Regions from separate parts of the Paenibacillus sp. FSL R7-0210 genome, predicted to be linked through region 1. Evidence: riboswitches for the same ligand, from Rfam matches in the RefSeq annotation. Region 1 holds a riboswitch; the other holds the start of a gene.
What was found. Region 1 has a riboswitch for glycine ahead of gcvT (glycine cleavage system aminomethyltransferase GcvT). Riboswitches for the same ligand answer to the same signal wherever they lie in the genome.
Positions count from the first base shown of each region.

Region 2: linked by a shared signal. The riboswitch ahead of MKY64_RS28570 (amino acid permease) and the one ahead of gcvT (glycine cleavage system aminomethyltransferase GcvT) in region 1 are both predicted to bind glycine.

Region 1 is NZ_JBBPAR010000001.1:7,223,268-7,230,450, forward strand. It holds gene MKY64_RS30895 (helix-turn-helix domain-containing protein) at 1-359, shown strand, start outside; gene gcvPB (aminomethyl-transferring glycine dehydrogenase subunit GcvPB) at 502-1,962, opposite strand; gene gcvPA (aminomethyl-transferring glycine dehydrogenase subunit GcvPA) at 1,959-3,311, opposite strand; gene gcvT (glycine cleavage system aminomethyltransferase GcvT) at 3,308-4,432, opposite strand; glycine riboswitch at 4,514-4,614, opposite strand; glycine riboswitch at 4,618-4,715, opposite strand; gene gcvH (glycine cleavage system protein GcvH) at 4,900-5,292, shown strand; gene MKY64_RS30920 (flagellar motor protein MotB) at 5,393-6,289, opposite strand; gene MKY64_RS30925 (flagellar motor protein) at 6,286-7,077, opposite strand.
Region 2 is NZ_JBBPAR010000001.1:6,717,097-6,724,279, forward strand. It holds gene MKY64_RS28555 (carbohydrate ABC transporter permease) at 1-548, opposite strand, end outside; gene MKY64_RS28560 (ABC transporter permease) at 564-1,541, opposite strand; gene MKY64_RS28565 (DUF5643 domain-containing protein) at 1,738-2,694, shown strand; glycine riboswitch at 2,858-2,937, shown strand; gene MKY64_RS28570 (amino acid permease) at 3,081-4,457, shown strand; gene MKY64_RS28575 (helix-turn-helix transcriptional regulator) at 4,492-5,439, shown strand; gene MKY64_RS28580 (DinB family protein) at 5,533-6,075, shown strand; gene MKY64_RS28585 (methyl-accepting chemotaxis protein) at 6,367-7,183, shown strand, end outside.

The DNA.
Region 1 (7,183 bases):
GCGCTCCGCTGCAGGATGATGATAGCGTTTACGGGTATGTTGATATTTCTTTTAATAGAGGAGAGCCGATTGAATTCGCCATTCCATTCGTGCAGCAGATTGCTGAGAATATTATGGAGAAGTGGATGGAAAAGAACCCGGAGATGCAGCAGTACCGGCTTGAATCCACATTACTGGAGTATAAGCTGACCGCGCGGGAGCAGGAGGTAGCAAGGCTATGGCTGATGGAGAAGAGTGCGCTGCATATCGGAAGCGACCTGGGGATCAGTGAAGGCACCGTGCGCAATATGCTGAAGAGTATCTATAGTAAAATGCGGGTGAATGACCGCTTCCAGTTCGTGAAGCGCCTTACGCCGTAGCCGGAGGAATCTGCATCAGATACATACATCAAATAGCCGGTCAGCGATACTAATGTATCCCTGACCCGGCTATTTGAAAATATAGAATTTATATGTTTTACGCTATCCATTATCCTTCTATTTCTTACTGAAAGGCAGAAGGTTAACCGCAGGAGCAATTCAGTACCGGCTTACGCGCGGCCTGCGTCTCATCCAGGCGGCTGATTTCAGTCGTATGCGGTGCGTTAATGACAATCTCCGGGGTTTCCTCCGCTTCCTTAACGATTCGGATCATCGTCTCAATGAAACCGTCGAGCGTCTCCTTGCTCTCGGTCTCGGTCGGCTCAATCATCATACATTCCTCTACCGTCAGCGGGAAGTAGACGGTTGGCGGATGATAGCCGAAGTCGAGCAGCCGTTTGGCTACATCGAGGGTACGTACACCGTATTGCTTAAGGTTCTTACCGGACATGACGAATTCATGCTTGCAGACGCCCGGGAAGGGAATCTCGAAGTAAGGAGCCAGCCGGTGCATCATATAGTTGGCGTTCAGCACGGCGTTCTCGGACACCTCGCGGAGGCCGTCGGGACCGTAGGTACGGATATACGCATAAGCACGGACGAGAATCCCGAAGTTTCCGTAAAAGGCTTTGACGCGGCCGATCGATTCCGGCCCGCCACAGTCCAGCGAGAAGCTGCCGTCTTCGCTGCGGACCACAGTAGGCTGCGGCAGGAACGGGATCAGCTTCGCCTTCACGCCGACCGGTCCGGCTCCCGGTCCGCCGCCGCCATGCGGTGTGCTCATCGTTTTGTGCAGGTTGAGATGCACGACATCGAAGCCCATATCGCCCGGGCGGGTAATGCCCATAATCGCGTTGGAGTTCGCTCCATCATAATAGAGCAGGCCGCCCGCTTCATGGACAATTGCGGCGATCTCGACGATCTGCGTCTCGAAGAGTCCAAGAGTACTCGGGTTCGTGAGCATCAGCGCGGCGGTGTCGCTGCCGACAGCTGCCTTCAGCGCTTCGAGATCGACCATTCCCTTGTCGTTGGAGGGGATGGTCACGGTGTCGAGTCCCGCTGCGGCGGCACTTGCTGGATTGGTGCCGTGCGAGGAATCGGGCACGATGACCTTGGAGCGGACCTCTCCGCGGCTCTCATGGTAGGCGCGGATCATCATCAGGCCGGTCCACTCGCCATGGGCTCCGGCAGCAGGCTGCAGGGATACGGCATCCATGCCGGTCAGGGCGGCGAGATCCTTTTGCAGCGTGTACATCAGTTCAAGCGCACCCTGGATGCTCTCCTCCGGCTGGTACGGATGGATCCTGGAGAGTCCCGGGAAGCGGGCGACATCCTCGTTGATCTTCGGGTTGTATTTCATAGTGCAGGAGCCGAGCGGATAGAAGCCGTTATCGACTCCGAAGTTGCGGCGGGACAGGGCGGTATAGTGGCGGATGACATCCACCTCGGATACCTCCGGCAGTACGACCGGCTCACTGCGCAGCAGCCCTTCGGGAAGGAGGGAGTCAATGCCTTCGTCCTGCGGCACATCACATTGAGGCAGGGAGTAGGCCGAGCGGCCGGGACGGCTTAATTCAAAAATCAGACTTTGTTCCGGTTTCATACACAGCCCTCCAGTGCGCTTGCGAATTCGTCAATTTCGGTCTTGCTTCGTTTCTCCGTTACGGCAACCAGCATATGTCCGGACAGCTCGGGATAATCCCGGCCTAAGTCATAACCGCCCAGATAGCCTTCCTTCAGCAGCTTGGAGTTCACTGCACTCACACTGCTGCCCTCCGGGAGCTTCAAGACAAATTCATTGAAGAACGGGGCCGTGAAGACGCGCTCAGCGCTGGTGATTTCAGCCAGCCGCCCAGCGGCATAGTGACTCTTGCGGATGTTCAGCTCACCCACCTCGCGCATGCCCTCCTTGCCCATCACGGACAGGTAGACGGAAGCGCACAGCGCCAAGAGCGCCTGGTTGGAGCAGATATTTGAGGTCGCCTTCTCCCGGCGGATATGCTGTTCGCGGGCTTGGAGCGTCAGCACGAAGCCGCGCTTGCCATTCCGGTCAACGGTCTGGCCGACGATCCGGCCCGGCATCCGGCGCATGAGCGGTTCGGCCACTGCGAAGAATCCGCAGGTGGGTCCACCCAGTGATGCGGCGATACCCAGCGGCTGCGCGTCGCCGACTACGATGTCTGCGCCAAGCCGTCCGGGGGACTCCAATACGCCAAGTGCAATGGGGTTCGCGCTGACCACGAGCAGTCCCTTGACCGCATGGATCAGCGGCTCGATCTGGCGCAGATCTTCAATACCGCCGAAGAAGTTGGGCGACTGAACCAGAACGGCAGCCGTATCGCTGTCGATGGCTTCAGCCAGCTTGGCGAGATCAGTTACCCCGTCAGCATAATCAATCTCTACAATTTGCAGGCCCCAGGCGTTGGCGGAGGTACGCAGCACCTGACGCGCTTCCGGGTGAACCGTACGGGAGACAATCAGCTTCTTGCGTTTGGTGGCACCTGCGGCCAGCACAGCCGCTTCGGACAGGGCCGTTGCACCGTCATACATACTGGCATTGGCGACCTTCATCCCGGTCAGTTCACAGATATAGGACTGGAATTCGAAGATCGCCTGTAGCTCACCCTGACTGATCTCCGGCTGATAAGGGGTATAGGCGGTATAGAATTCCGAACGGGAAATCACATGGTTGATGACGACCGGAACGTGGTGATCGTATAATCCGGCACCGAGGAAGCTGGCGTGGGTGTCGAAATCGGCATTCTTGTCGGCGAGCCCCTTCATATGGCGAAGCAGTGCGTACTCATCCAGGGCGCCGGACATCGGCAGGGTTCCCTGGTAACGGACAGACTGCGGAATATCGGCGAACAGCTCATCGATGGACTGTATGCCTACGGTCTCCATCATTTCTGCGCGGTCTTGCCCGGTCATAGGCAGATAGCGGTGCTTCATTGCGGCTTCACTCCTTGGCTTCTTTTGTAGAATGGGGCTTTGATGACGGCAGCCTTGAGCTGCTTGCCGCGGATCTCTACGTACACCTCTGTACCGATCTCCGTATAGGCAGTATCCAGCAGGGCGAGTCCGAGATTCCGCTTCAGGGTCGGGGACTGGGTGCCTGTCGTTACTTCACCGATCTTCACTCCATCCGCGTATACGGGATAGTGGGAGCGGGGAATGCCACGGTCGATCATCTCCAGGCCCACAAGACGACGGGGCAGACCGGCTTCCTTCTGCTTCAGCAGGGCGTCACGGCCGATGAAGTCGCCTGCATCCAACTTCACGAAGAACTGGACACCGGCTTCGAGTGGAGTGATATCCGCCGACAGCTCCTGGCCGTACAGCGGCAGTTTGGCCTCGAAGCGCAGCGTGTCGCGTGCGCCGAGTCCGGCAGGAGTCAGGCCATGCGGAGCGCCTGCTTCCAGCAGGCCCTTCCAGAGGGTAGCCGCCGTATCAGCAGGAGCGTACAGCTCGAAGCCATCCTCACCGGTATATCCGGAGCGGGAGAGCAGGACGCTGACGCCGCAGACCTCGGCGTGTTCGATGAAGTGAAAAGGCTTGAGTTCCGTTAGAGGAGCGTCCGTCACTTTGGCAAGGATGGTCTCAGCCAGCGGTCCCTGCAAGGCAAGCAGCAGGGTCTCATCCGAGACATTGTTCAGAGTGACCCCGCTGAACTCAGCGGTGAGATGCTCCTGCAGCCACTGGAAGTCCTTGTCGATATTCGACGCATTGACGACAAGCATGTAACGCTCCTCGCCCAGACGGTATACGAGCAGATCGTCCACCACTCCGCCGCTTGGATAGAGCATCAGCGTATACTGCGCCGCGCCGTCTTCCAAGCGGCTGACATCATTCGTGGTCATTCTCTGGAGGAAGGCTTCTGCGCCCTCTCCGGTAACCATGAATTCTCCCATGTGGGAGACATCGAACAGTCCGGCCTGATTGCGGACGGCTTCATGCTCCTTCACGATCCCTGTGAACTGAACCGGCAGCTCCCAGCCGCCAAAATCAATACATCTGGACTCCGCATACGCGGCATAGAGATCATAAAAAGGCGTTCTTCTCAAAGACTCCATCTCGTCACTCCCTTGGCTTTGATTACATACGAAAAAGGACAGGCGAAAGCCATTATGCACGTATGCATAAATGGACTTTCGCTCTGTCCTTGGTACCTGAGAGTTACCCTGCATTGCAGCGCAGGTTTCCCCGTTGGTGATCCGTGAAGCCTGCGGCGCAGGCATCCGGATGCTCTCCAGAGATGCGTCCGGCAAAGGTCCTTTTGCCTGAGAGATTCACCCATCCCGGGCTTACTCCTTCGGCGCTGTCTTCCTGTGAGACAGTCTCTCCCTATGCCATCATTCGCAAACCATATGTTTTTCTACTGACTCCATTAAACCGGGTAACCCTCCGCCCTGTCAATCAAAAAACGTCAAAAAGTTGACAAATTTAATTTTACTGTCAGTTATATTGACATTAGGCAAGCCGATAACTTAGGCTATAACTAAATTTAGAACTCCAATTACGGAAAAGAGGCGGCTTGGACATGAGTGAAGTGCTTGACAACCTGCTATACAGCGAAGAGCATGAGTGGGCGCAGCAGGGCGAGGGACGCGTAGTACGTGTAGGGATTACGGATCATGCGCAGCATCTGCTCGGCGATATCGTGTTTGTAGAATTCCCGGAAGTCGGCGCGGCAATCTCCGCTGGTGACAGCGTGGGCAGTATTGAGTCCGTGAAGACGGTATCGGAGCTATATTCACCCGTATCCGGTAAGGTGACCAAGATCAACGATGCGCTGGAGGCCAGCCCGGAGCTGATCAACGATCAGCCCTACGGAGACGGTTGGATTTTTGAGCTGGAGCTTGATGCTGAGTTCGCAGAGGCAGTAACCGGCCTGCTGGATGCGGCTGCGTACAAGGAACTGGTTGGGGAATAAAAGTTAGCTTATTTGCGGAAGCGGATGTTAATACGGCAGACCTCTCTTTATTACATTAGATGTTACTAATGTGAGAGGTCTGTCTTTTTGCGTCTGTATATTATTCCGTCTCCTGCAGCTGGCGCAGAACAATGAGTTCGACCCGGCGGTTCTTCTGTCTGCCTTCGGTGGTCGCATTATCATATGCAGGCCGGGTATCGGCATAACCCGCGTACTGGAAGGTATCGGGGCTCAGCCCCTCTTTGTCCAGAAAAAAGCGCAGGACCGACAGCGCCCGGGCGCCCGATAGCTCCCAGTTGTCTTTGTACACTGAGCCTGGCGTCACGGGAACATTGTCGGTGTGGCCTTCGATGCTGATGGTGGCGCCGATGCCGCGGAACAGGCCGGAGAGCTGGCGCAGTGCAGGGAGTGCAGGCGATTTCAGCTCAGCCTTACCCGCATCGAACAGGAAGCGGTCACTGAGCGTGATCGCAATGCCCTGCGGCTTATCGGCAACAAAAATCTGCTCACCCAGGTTATTCTCCTCCACGTATTGGGTGATAACGCCCATAAGCGCAGCCAGCTTCGCCTCCTGTTCACGAAAAGCAAGCTCGCGCGCAGACGGCTGGTGTCCAGCCCCATCTCCTTCTTGTCCGGCTGCAGGTGTATCTGCCCCGTGTCCATTGAGTCCGTTCGCATCCCCAGAGTCTGTGGCCGAAGGCGTGTCAGCGGTGCTGCCGTCTTCATTATGACCCTTCGAAACGTCAGTCCCTGTAATGCCCTGATTGCCCTCCAGAACGCCGCTTCCGCCTTCCAGTACTGTACTTCCGCTCTTGAAGGTATCCGATAAGGAGCCGCTGACAATGGCATATTTCTGCGAATCGAGACTGCTCATGGCATACAGAATCACGAAGAAAATAAGCAGAAGCGTGATCAGATCCGCATAGGTAATCATCCAGCGGTCCCGGCTCTCTTTCCCTGCGGCGGCGCGGTGCTGCCGGCGGTTTCTTTGTCTCATAACGGGTCTCCCGGACTGGTGCTGGTGCTGGCGCTGCGTTTAGGGGCGTCTGCCAGGAAAGGGGCCAGCTTTTGACGGACCAGATGCGGGTGGTCCCCGTTCTGCAGGGACAGAATGCCGACGAGCAGCATCTCCATGGTGCCTAGCTCACTTTGGCTGCGGGATTTGATTTTGGAGGCAATGGGTAAAAAGATTAGATTGGCGCTGGCTACGCCATAGAGCGTTGCTGTAAAAGCTACGGCAATGGACGCGCCCAGATTCGAAGGGTCCGTTAAGTTGCTCAGAACCCGGATCAGGCCCATAACGGTACCGATAATGCCCATGGTCGGTGCATAGCCGCCGGCGGCTTCGAATATTTTGGCATAGCCTTCATATTTCAGTTCCTTGGCATCCATCCCAAGCTCCAGAATCTGCCGGACCTGATCCGGGTCATTGCCGTCGACAATCAGAAACAGGCCTTCACGGGTGAAGGGGTCGGGATGTTCCTCCGCTCGTTTCTCCAGGGCGAGAACACCGCCGCGCCGCGTTAGTGCAGCCATAGCAATCAATTCTTCGGCTTGTTCCCGGCTGGTATCCCGTTGTCTGCCAAAAGCCAGGCGGAGCGCCGCCGGAATGCTGCGGAGCTTGGACGCCGGGAAGCTGATGAGTACAGCCGCAAGGGTGCCGCCGAATACGATCAGGGCAGCATTGGGCTGCAGCAGGCCGGACAGGCTGCCGCCCTCCCACAGAAAACCGCCGATCATAGCGGCAATTCCGGCCAGCAGGCCGAGTATTGTAATGAAATCCATAAATTCAGGCTCCTTAAATTTCTATATATTATGGTTTGCAACAGTCTGGGCAACGCTGTATAATAAACGGGAACGTGCATTCCTATCTTCCATATTTTTCAGCTTG
Region 2 (7,183 bases), 510 kb from region 1:
AGCTTGCCGGATTCAATCATCTCCTCCGGGATCGTCTGCTGGAAGAAGGTACGGGTGATGAAGATATAGAAGGCATTGGACAGGCCGGGCAGGATCAGCGCAACCAGCGAGTCCTTCAGATCGAGATAGTTCACGTACAGCAGATAGAAGGGGACAAGCCCTCCCGAGAACAGCATGGTGATCAGCAGGTAGAAGTTGAATGTTTTTTTAAAGGGAAAATCCTTCCGGTAAAGCGGGTACGCATATAGCGCAATCAGCAGCACGGCCAGAACAGTCCCGATAATGGTAACGGTCAGGCTGACGCCATACGCCTTAACCAGTGTCTCCGAATGCTTGAACAGATATTGGTACGCGGATGCGTCGATATGATCGGGCCAGAATTTGTAACCCTGCAGCGTCAAGGCCTTCTCGTTGGTTAAGGAGATGGCGACAATGAGTAGGATCGGCAGAATACAGGCCAGGCTGAAGGCGATGAAGAACACATTCAGAATAATCTGGGCGGTAGTGGAGCCTTTGGTATAAGGGTTGCTTCGGGATGCAGTAGTCATTAGAATCCTCCGTTTCTAGAAAAGCGCCGTATCGCGGTTCAGCTTCCGGGCGAGAGCGTTCGCGCCGATGACCAGGAAGAAGCCGACGACCGATTGATAGAAATTCGCCGCTGAGGACATCCCCAGGTCGTTGAGCTGGATCAGGCCCCGGTAGACATAGGTGTCGATGACGTCCGTAGTCGAGCGCAGCGCACCGGAGTCCAGGGTCACATGGTAGAACAGCCCGAAGTCAGAGCGGAAGATGCCGCCCATGTTAAGAATCGTGAGAATGACCATGATCGGCGTGAGCAGCGGCAGGGTAATCTTGGTGATCTGCTGCCATTTGCTGGCGCCGTCCATCACCGCGGCTTCGTACAGCTCTTCGCTGATGCCGGTGATGGCTGCAAGGTAGATGACGCTGCCGATCCCGATGGAGTGCCACATTTTGGTGATCCACAGAATGTAAGGCCATGCGTTAGGATGCATATAGGCATTCACTGAGGAGTAGCCGAACATTGGCAGAATATGCTTGACCAGGAAGCCGTACTCCGGGTGCAGGAAGGCATAGACGATGAAGCTGACCACGACCATGGACAGGAAGTTCGGCATAATCATGACGGTCTGGAAGAACTTCGAAGCCAGCTTGTTACGCACCTCATTGATCGCAATGGCCAGCGAGACCGAGAGGATGAGTCCTGAGATAATGAAGACCACATTGTACCCCACGGTGTTGATGGTCACGCGCAAGGCGTCAGAGGTGGCGAACAGGAACCGGAAGTTGTCGAGCCCGGCCCAAGGACTGCCCATAATGCCGTCAATGTAGTTGATGTTCTTGAAGGCAATGAATAATCCGAACATCGGAATATAGCAGTTGATGAAAAAGATAATCGAGGTGGGCAGCAGCATCAGCAGCAGCACCCGGTATCGCACGATATTGTGCAGCAGACGGCCGAAACGGCCCTGGGGCGGTGTCGCTAACTTGGTGTTCATAGCTTGTGGTGCGGGATTTGCCATAAGTTCTAACCTCACTCTACTTGTTCTGGATGAACTTATTATAGTAGAGCGGATGAACCGAATTCTCTCTTGCAAATGACCCTGTTTATTCAAAAATGACTTTGTGCAAGTAGGATGTTATTCTGCGCTCCTGTCACAAAATAGCAGCAGGGGAACGTTATACCTGTATATTCTTAATCAGCAAAGGAGAGAAACTATGTACACGATCAGCTTAAATACGATGAAGAAAGCAATGATAGCAACAGCAGTAACCGTTGTACTCGGAGGGACAGTTGTCGGCGGGGGATTCACTGTACCCGTAGCGGCGGCAGCCGATGTCAACAAGGCAACTAAGGCTGGCAGCGCCTTTGCGGTCAGTGACAGCACCGTGCTGAAGGCGCTTGTCCAGAAAGGGCTTGCTGCTGCCCCGAATCAGACCGTGACCCAGGAAGGGGTGACCCTGACTCTAACCGATCTGATCTATGACAATAACGAGCTTGTCGCAGGTATCCGGCAGGAGGGAGGGACGGTGGGCAAGAACGGTTCTTTCATGGACCAGACCAGGAATGTGGACGTGTTGATCAATGGGAAAAAGCTGCTGTTTGATACTTCCATCATTCCCAATTTGGAAGATACGGACACGGCGTTGATCTGGCTGACCAAAGGAGCCATGAAGCAGCAAATCCCGGACAAATTCGACCTAACGCTGAAGGCATACGCCAACGGGGTGAAGGAGCCGTTTATTTTCAAAGTTCAAGTGAACAAGCTGGGGACCCTGTTAAGCCTGAAGCCGGGCGTCTCCAAGAAGAACAACAAATTCAATTATACGGTGAATTCCTTCGAGATGACCGCGTTAACGATGTCTCTGCAGGTGACCTTTAAGGGTGAAGTTCCGGCAGCGGCCAAGTCCAAGGTGAACCCGGAAAGAATGTTATATGACCTTGTGGATGAGAAGGGGAATGTGATCTCGCCGTGGGGCAAGCCGTTTGAGAAGGTTAAAACAAGCGGTACCGAGGAACAGAACTATAGTGCATTCCCAGCCGTTCCGAAGTCCATTAGCGTGAAGCCTTTTACGTATTCCAAAGATGCCAGCGGGAAGATGTTCAAAGACAAGCAGGGCCAATGGGCTAAAACTTATTATAAAGACCTGGAAACCAAAATTACGGTTAAATAACGTGCAATGAAGCAGTGCAGGACACCCGGCGATGACCACGAGAGTAACAAATGATATTGACAGAAGTCTGGACTGTGCATAGAATTGAAAAATATTTACATGAAGTCAGCTTCAAATAATTGAATATTCGCAAGCTATGAAGGCTATGGATCACACTATAGCTGGAGCAGCTTCTGGAGAGACTGCGGGAGACCGCAGCGCCGAAGGGTTCACAATCTCAGGCAAAAGGACAGAAGAGTACCGAATTTGTGTTTTGCCGTGCGGATTAGCCGCTGCTGCAGACGCTTATTTGGAACCTCTTATGAACCGGGAGATTGGATGATATCCAGTCTCCTTTTTGCGTTACCCGGCAGGACAGCGTCATATACACTAAGGGGGAAACAGGTATGGCACAGACAGAGTTAAAAAGAGAGCTTGCAAACCGGCATGTCCAGCTTATTGCCATCGGAGGTACGATTGGCACAGGTTTATTCCTGGGATCGGGTAAAGCCATTCAGCAGGCCGGGCCCTCCATCATGCTCACGTATCTGATCGTGGGGATTGCCGTGTTTTTTGTAATGCGGGCGCTGGGGGAGCTGCTGCTCTCGAAGGCGGGGTATCAGTCTTTTACAGACATTGCTGAGGATTACCTGGGGCCGCGGGCGGCGTTCATTACGGGCTGGACCTACTGGTTCTGCTGGATTATGACGGCGATGGCCGATGTGATTGCGGTGGGCGTCTATGTGCAGTACTGGTTCGATATTCCGCAGTGGGTGCCGGCCGTGATCTGCCTGATCATTCTGCTCGGACTCAATCTGCTCACGGTCAAAAGCTTCGGCGAACTCGAATTCTGGTTTGCTCTGATCAAGGTGGTTACGATTCTGGCTCTGATTGGCCTGGGGATTGTCCTGCTGGTAACCCAGTTCAAGACAGATGCAGGCTCAGTGTCGGTCCGCAATCTCTGGGAGCACGGGGGCGTGTTCCCGAACGGGGTGAAGGGCTTCCTGTTCTCCTTCCAGATGGTGGTATTCGCCTATGTCGGCGTGGAGCTGGTGGGGGTATCGGCAGCGGAGACGGCTAATCCTGAGAAAAACATCCCGTCCGCGATCAACAAAATTCCGCTGCGGATTCTCTTCTTCTATGTCGGCGCGCTCTTCGTGCTGCTGTGCATTAATCCCTGGACCCAGCTTAGCGCGGCTGAAAGTCCGTTCGTGCGCACCTTCAGTCTGGTCGGGATTCCGATTGCTGCGGGGATTATCAATTTCGTGGTCTTAACCTCGGCAGCCTCCGCCTGCAACAGCGGGATGTTCTCGACCAGCCGGATTCTCTACAATCTGAGCAGACGGAATCAGGCCTCGCCTCAGCTTGGCAAGCTGAACCGGAATCATGTGCCTGCGAATTCCTTATTCCTCTCCACGCTGGTGATTTCTGCCGGGGCACTGCTCAGCAAGCTTATTCCGGGTCAGGCCTTCGGTATCGTGACTACGATCAGCGCCATTTGCTTCATCTGGGTCTGGGGCGTTGTGCTGGTCTGCCATATCAAGTATAAAAGGAACCGCCCGGACTTACATGCCGCTTCCAAATTTAAAGCGCCGTTCACCCCCGTAATTAACTATGCCGTCCTGACGCTGTTCGCCGCCATTCTTGTGATCATGCTCTTTGCTGCTGAGACCCGTCCGGCTCTGTTGTTCACCCCGCTCTGGTTCATCCTGCTGTTCGTTCTGTATTCCATTAGAAGCCGTAAGGAGAAAAGTGAACAGGAAATCAGTATAATCAATACATAAACTGATTTCAGGATGAAGAGGGTGCAGCCGCCGCATGAACAAGACAGACCGCATGTTAGCCATCGTACTGGAGCTGCAGCGCAAAGGGGTCGTACGGGCAGAGGATCTGGCGTCCGTCTTCGAGACTAGTGTAAGAACCATCTACCGCGATATCCAGGCGCTTAGTGAAGCTGGAGTGCCGGTGGTAGGAGCTACAGGTCAGGGATATTCGCTGGTAAAAGGGTATTTCCTGCCCCCGGTCAGCTTCACCGCCGAGGAGGCAGTGACCCTGCTGATCGGGACGGATTTCGTGGAGCAGCGGTTCGACACTCAGTATGGTAACCAGGCCTCCGCAGCAGGGAGGAAGATTGAAGCGGTTCTCCCGGAGGATGTCAAGGAGAATACCGCCCGGCTCCGCCAGAGCATCCTGCTGCTGAATACCAGTAAAGATAAGCTGCAAGGACAGGAGAAGGAGTACATGGAGCAGATCCGCCGCGCGATTCTGGAGCAGCGGAAGATCAGCTTCGGGTATACGAAGGGCAGACAGGAAGCTGACGGAAGTCACCGGAGTGTCCGAACCGCTTCGCCGTATGGACTTGTCCTGAACAGAGGCGCCTGGACCCTGGTCGCCTGGTGCTGGCTGCGGCAGGAGATCCGTCATTTCCGGTTATCCAGAATGAGCGGGCTTACCGTTCTGGGTGACCGGTTCGAAGTGCCTGCGGATTTCGATCTGCACGAGTACCAGCCGGAGGATGACCGCCATGTACGCGTGTGCATTTTGGTTCAGCCGGAGATCGCGGGCAAGGCGGCTGAATCGGGTAACTTTTATCTGGAGGCAGTGGAGGACCGGGCAGACGGCAGGCTTATGACCTTCCGCGTGCGCCAGCCCGAGGACCTGCTGCAATGGGTGCTTGGCTGGGGAGCGGGGGCGGTTGTCCTGGAGCCGGAAGCCTTGCGGAAGCTTGTGCGGGAGGAAGCGGCGAGAATGCTGGAACGCTACTGACATAATGTTGTCAGTAGCGGTTGTGTATATTCAGGTCAGACCGAAGAATAAAGGAGCTGCCTGAATATTATGAATATGAATATGAATAAGAATATGAAGACAACAGAAGCCTTACAGCAGTTTGAGAAGACTGCCCATCACTATCTTATGGAATTAGATATCTTCAGTATGGAGCAGCTGCTGCGGCAGCCTGCCGAGGGAGAGTGGTCTCTCGGGCAGATGGTCCAGCATTTGATACAATCGGCGCTGTACATGCAGCTCCGTAATATCGATCAGTGTCTGGCCGGGAACGGGGAAGCGGCGGGGAATGAAGCAGAGATGACCCCGGATGGTAAAGCGATTTTTGCCGGGGGCAGCTTCCCGCCTGTACGCGTTCATGTTCCGCCGTCACCGCAGTACACGCCGGTACAGCCGGAGAGCAAGGAGCAGTTGATCCAGGGTCTGCACACCGTGATGGACCGTATGCGGGAGACCCTGCCGAAGCTTGCGCAGGCACCTGAGCACAGCACTGTCCCTCATCCCCGCTTCGGCCCCTTGACTGCAGCAGAATGGTATCTGCTGATCGAGATGCACTACCGCCACCACTTGCTTCAACTGGACCGGTTGAAGGATGCAATAGGGGCAGGAGTACAATAGAGTTAAGCCGCAATGAGCGAAGGAAAGCCGAAGCCTGTCAGCAATAGACGACGGGTTCCGGCTTTTTTGGTTGAAAAACCGCCCACAATGGTCACGCCTGCAGGTAGGCGAAGAAAATGGGGGTGCTGCTTGAAGCACCCGCATCCTTCACCCGTCAGACTGATGCTGTGATTATAAATCAATTTTTAATTATTCATTTTTGAATAAAGGAGGTTTTTCGCAAAATGTCGAACTTAACTCAAGATTTCACTGTACCGTGAAGCTACCTGAAATAGAAGGAGAACCGCATCTATGAAAAACATCGTCCGCTCCCTTGAAGAACTAATGAATCTGGCACCCATTCTGAAAGCTGCTTTTCCTTACGATATCTCAATTGCCATCTGCGACACAGAGAAGTTCCTTGCCTATTACCCCGGTGATTCCATTGATCTGGGCATCCGGGCAGGGCAGATCATTCAGGCAGATGAGCCTCTGTATCATGCGCTGAAGCAGGATGAATACTCGGTGGCTAATGTCCCCAGGGAATATTACGGGTATGAATTTGTGGGTACAGTTCTGCCGGTACATGGGGAGGATGAGGAGGTCTGTGGGGCGGTATGTATTCAGGTACGCAGGCAGACGGAGCTGCGGGAGATCGCGGACCGGATGGCGCTGTCCCTGAATCAGGCCAATGCGCGGATTAGCCAGGTCGCGGACGGCTCAGGCCTGCTTGCCGATTATTCGCAGAAGCTGCTGATTCAATCGGATGCAACGGCTTATAGTGTCCGTAAAAGCAGTGAGGTTCTGGCGGTGCTGAGGAAGGTGGCCGACCAGACGAACCTGCTTGGCATTAACGCGGCGATTGAAGCCGCCCATGCCGGGGAGCGGGGCCGGGGCTTCGACGTTGTGGCTAAGGAGATCCGCAGATTCTCGAAGGAAACCGAGCAATCGGCGCAGCGGATCAGGGATACCCTGAGTGAGATTCAGTCGGCCATGCAAGGGATCAGTCAAGCCATAGGCCAGATTGCGTCCGTCGGGCAGGAGCAGGCGGCTTCCACGCATGAGATCTCCAGCTTCATTGAGGAGATCCGGGCAATGTCTGAGCAGTTGAACGAGTTCGCGCAGAAGC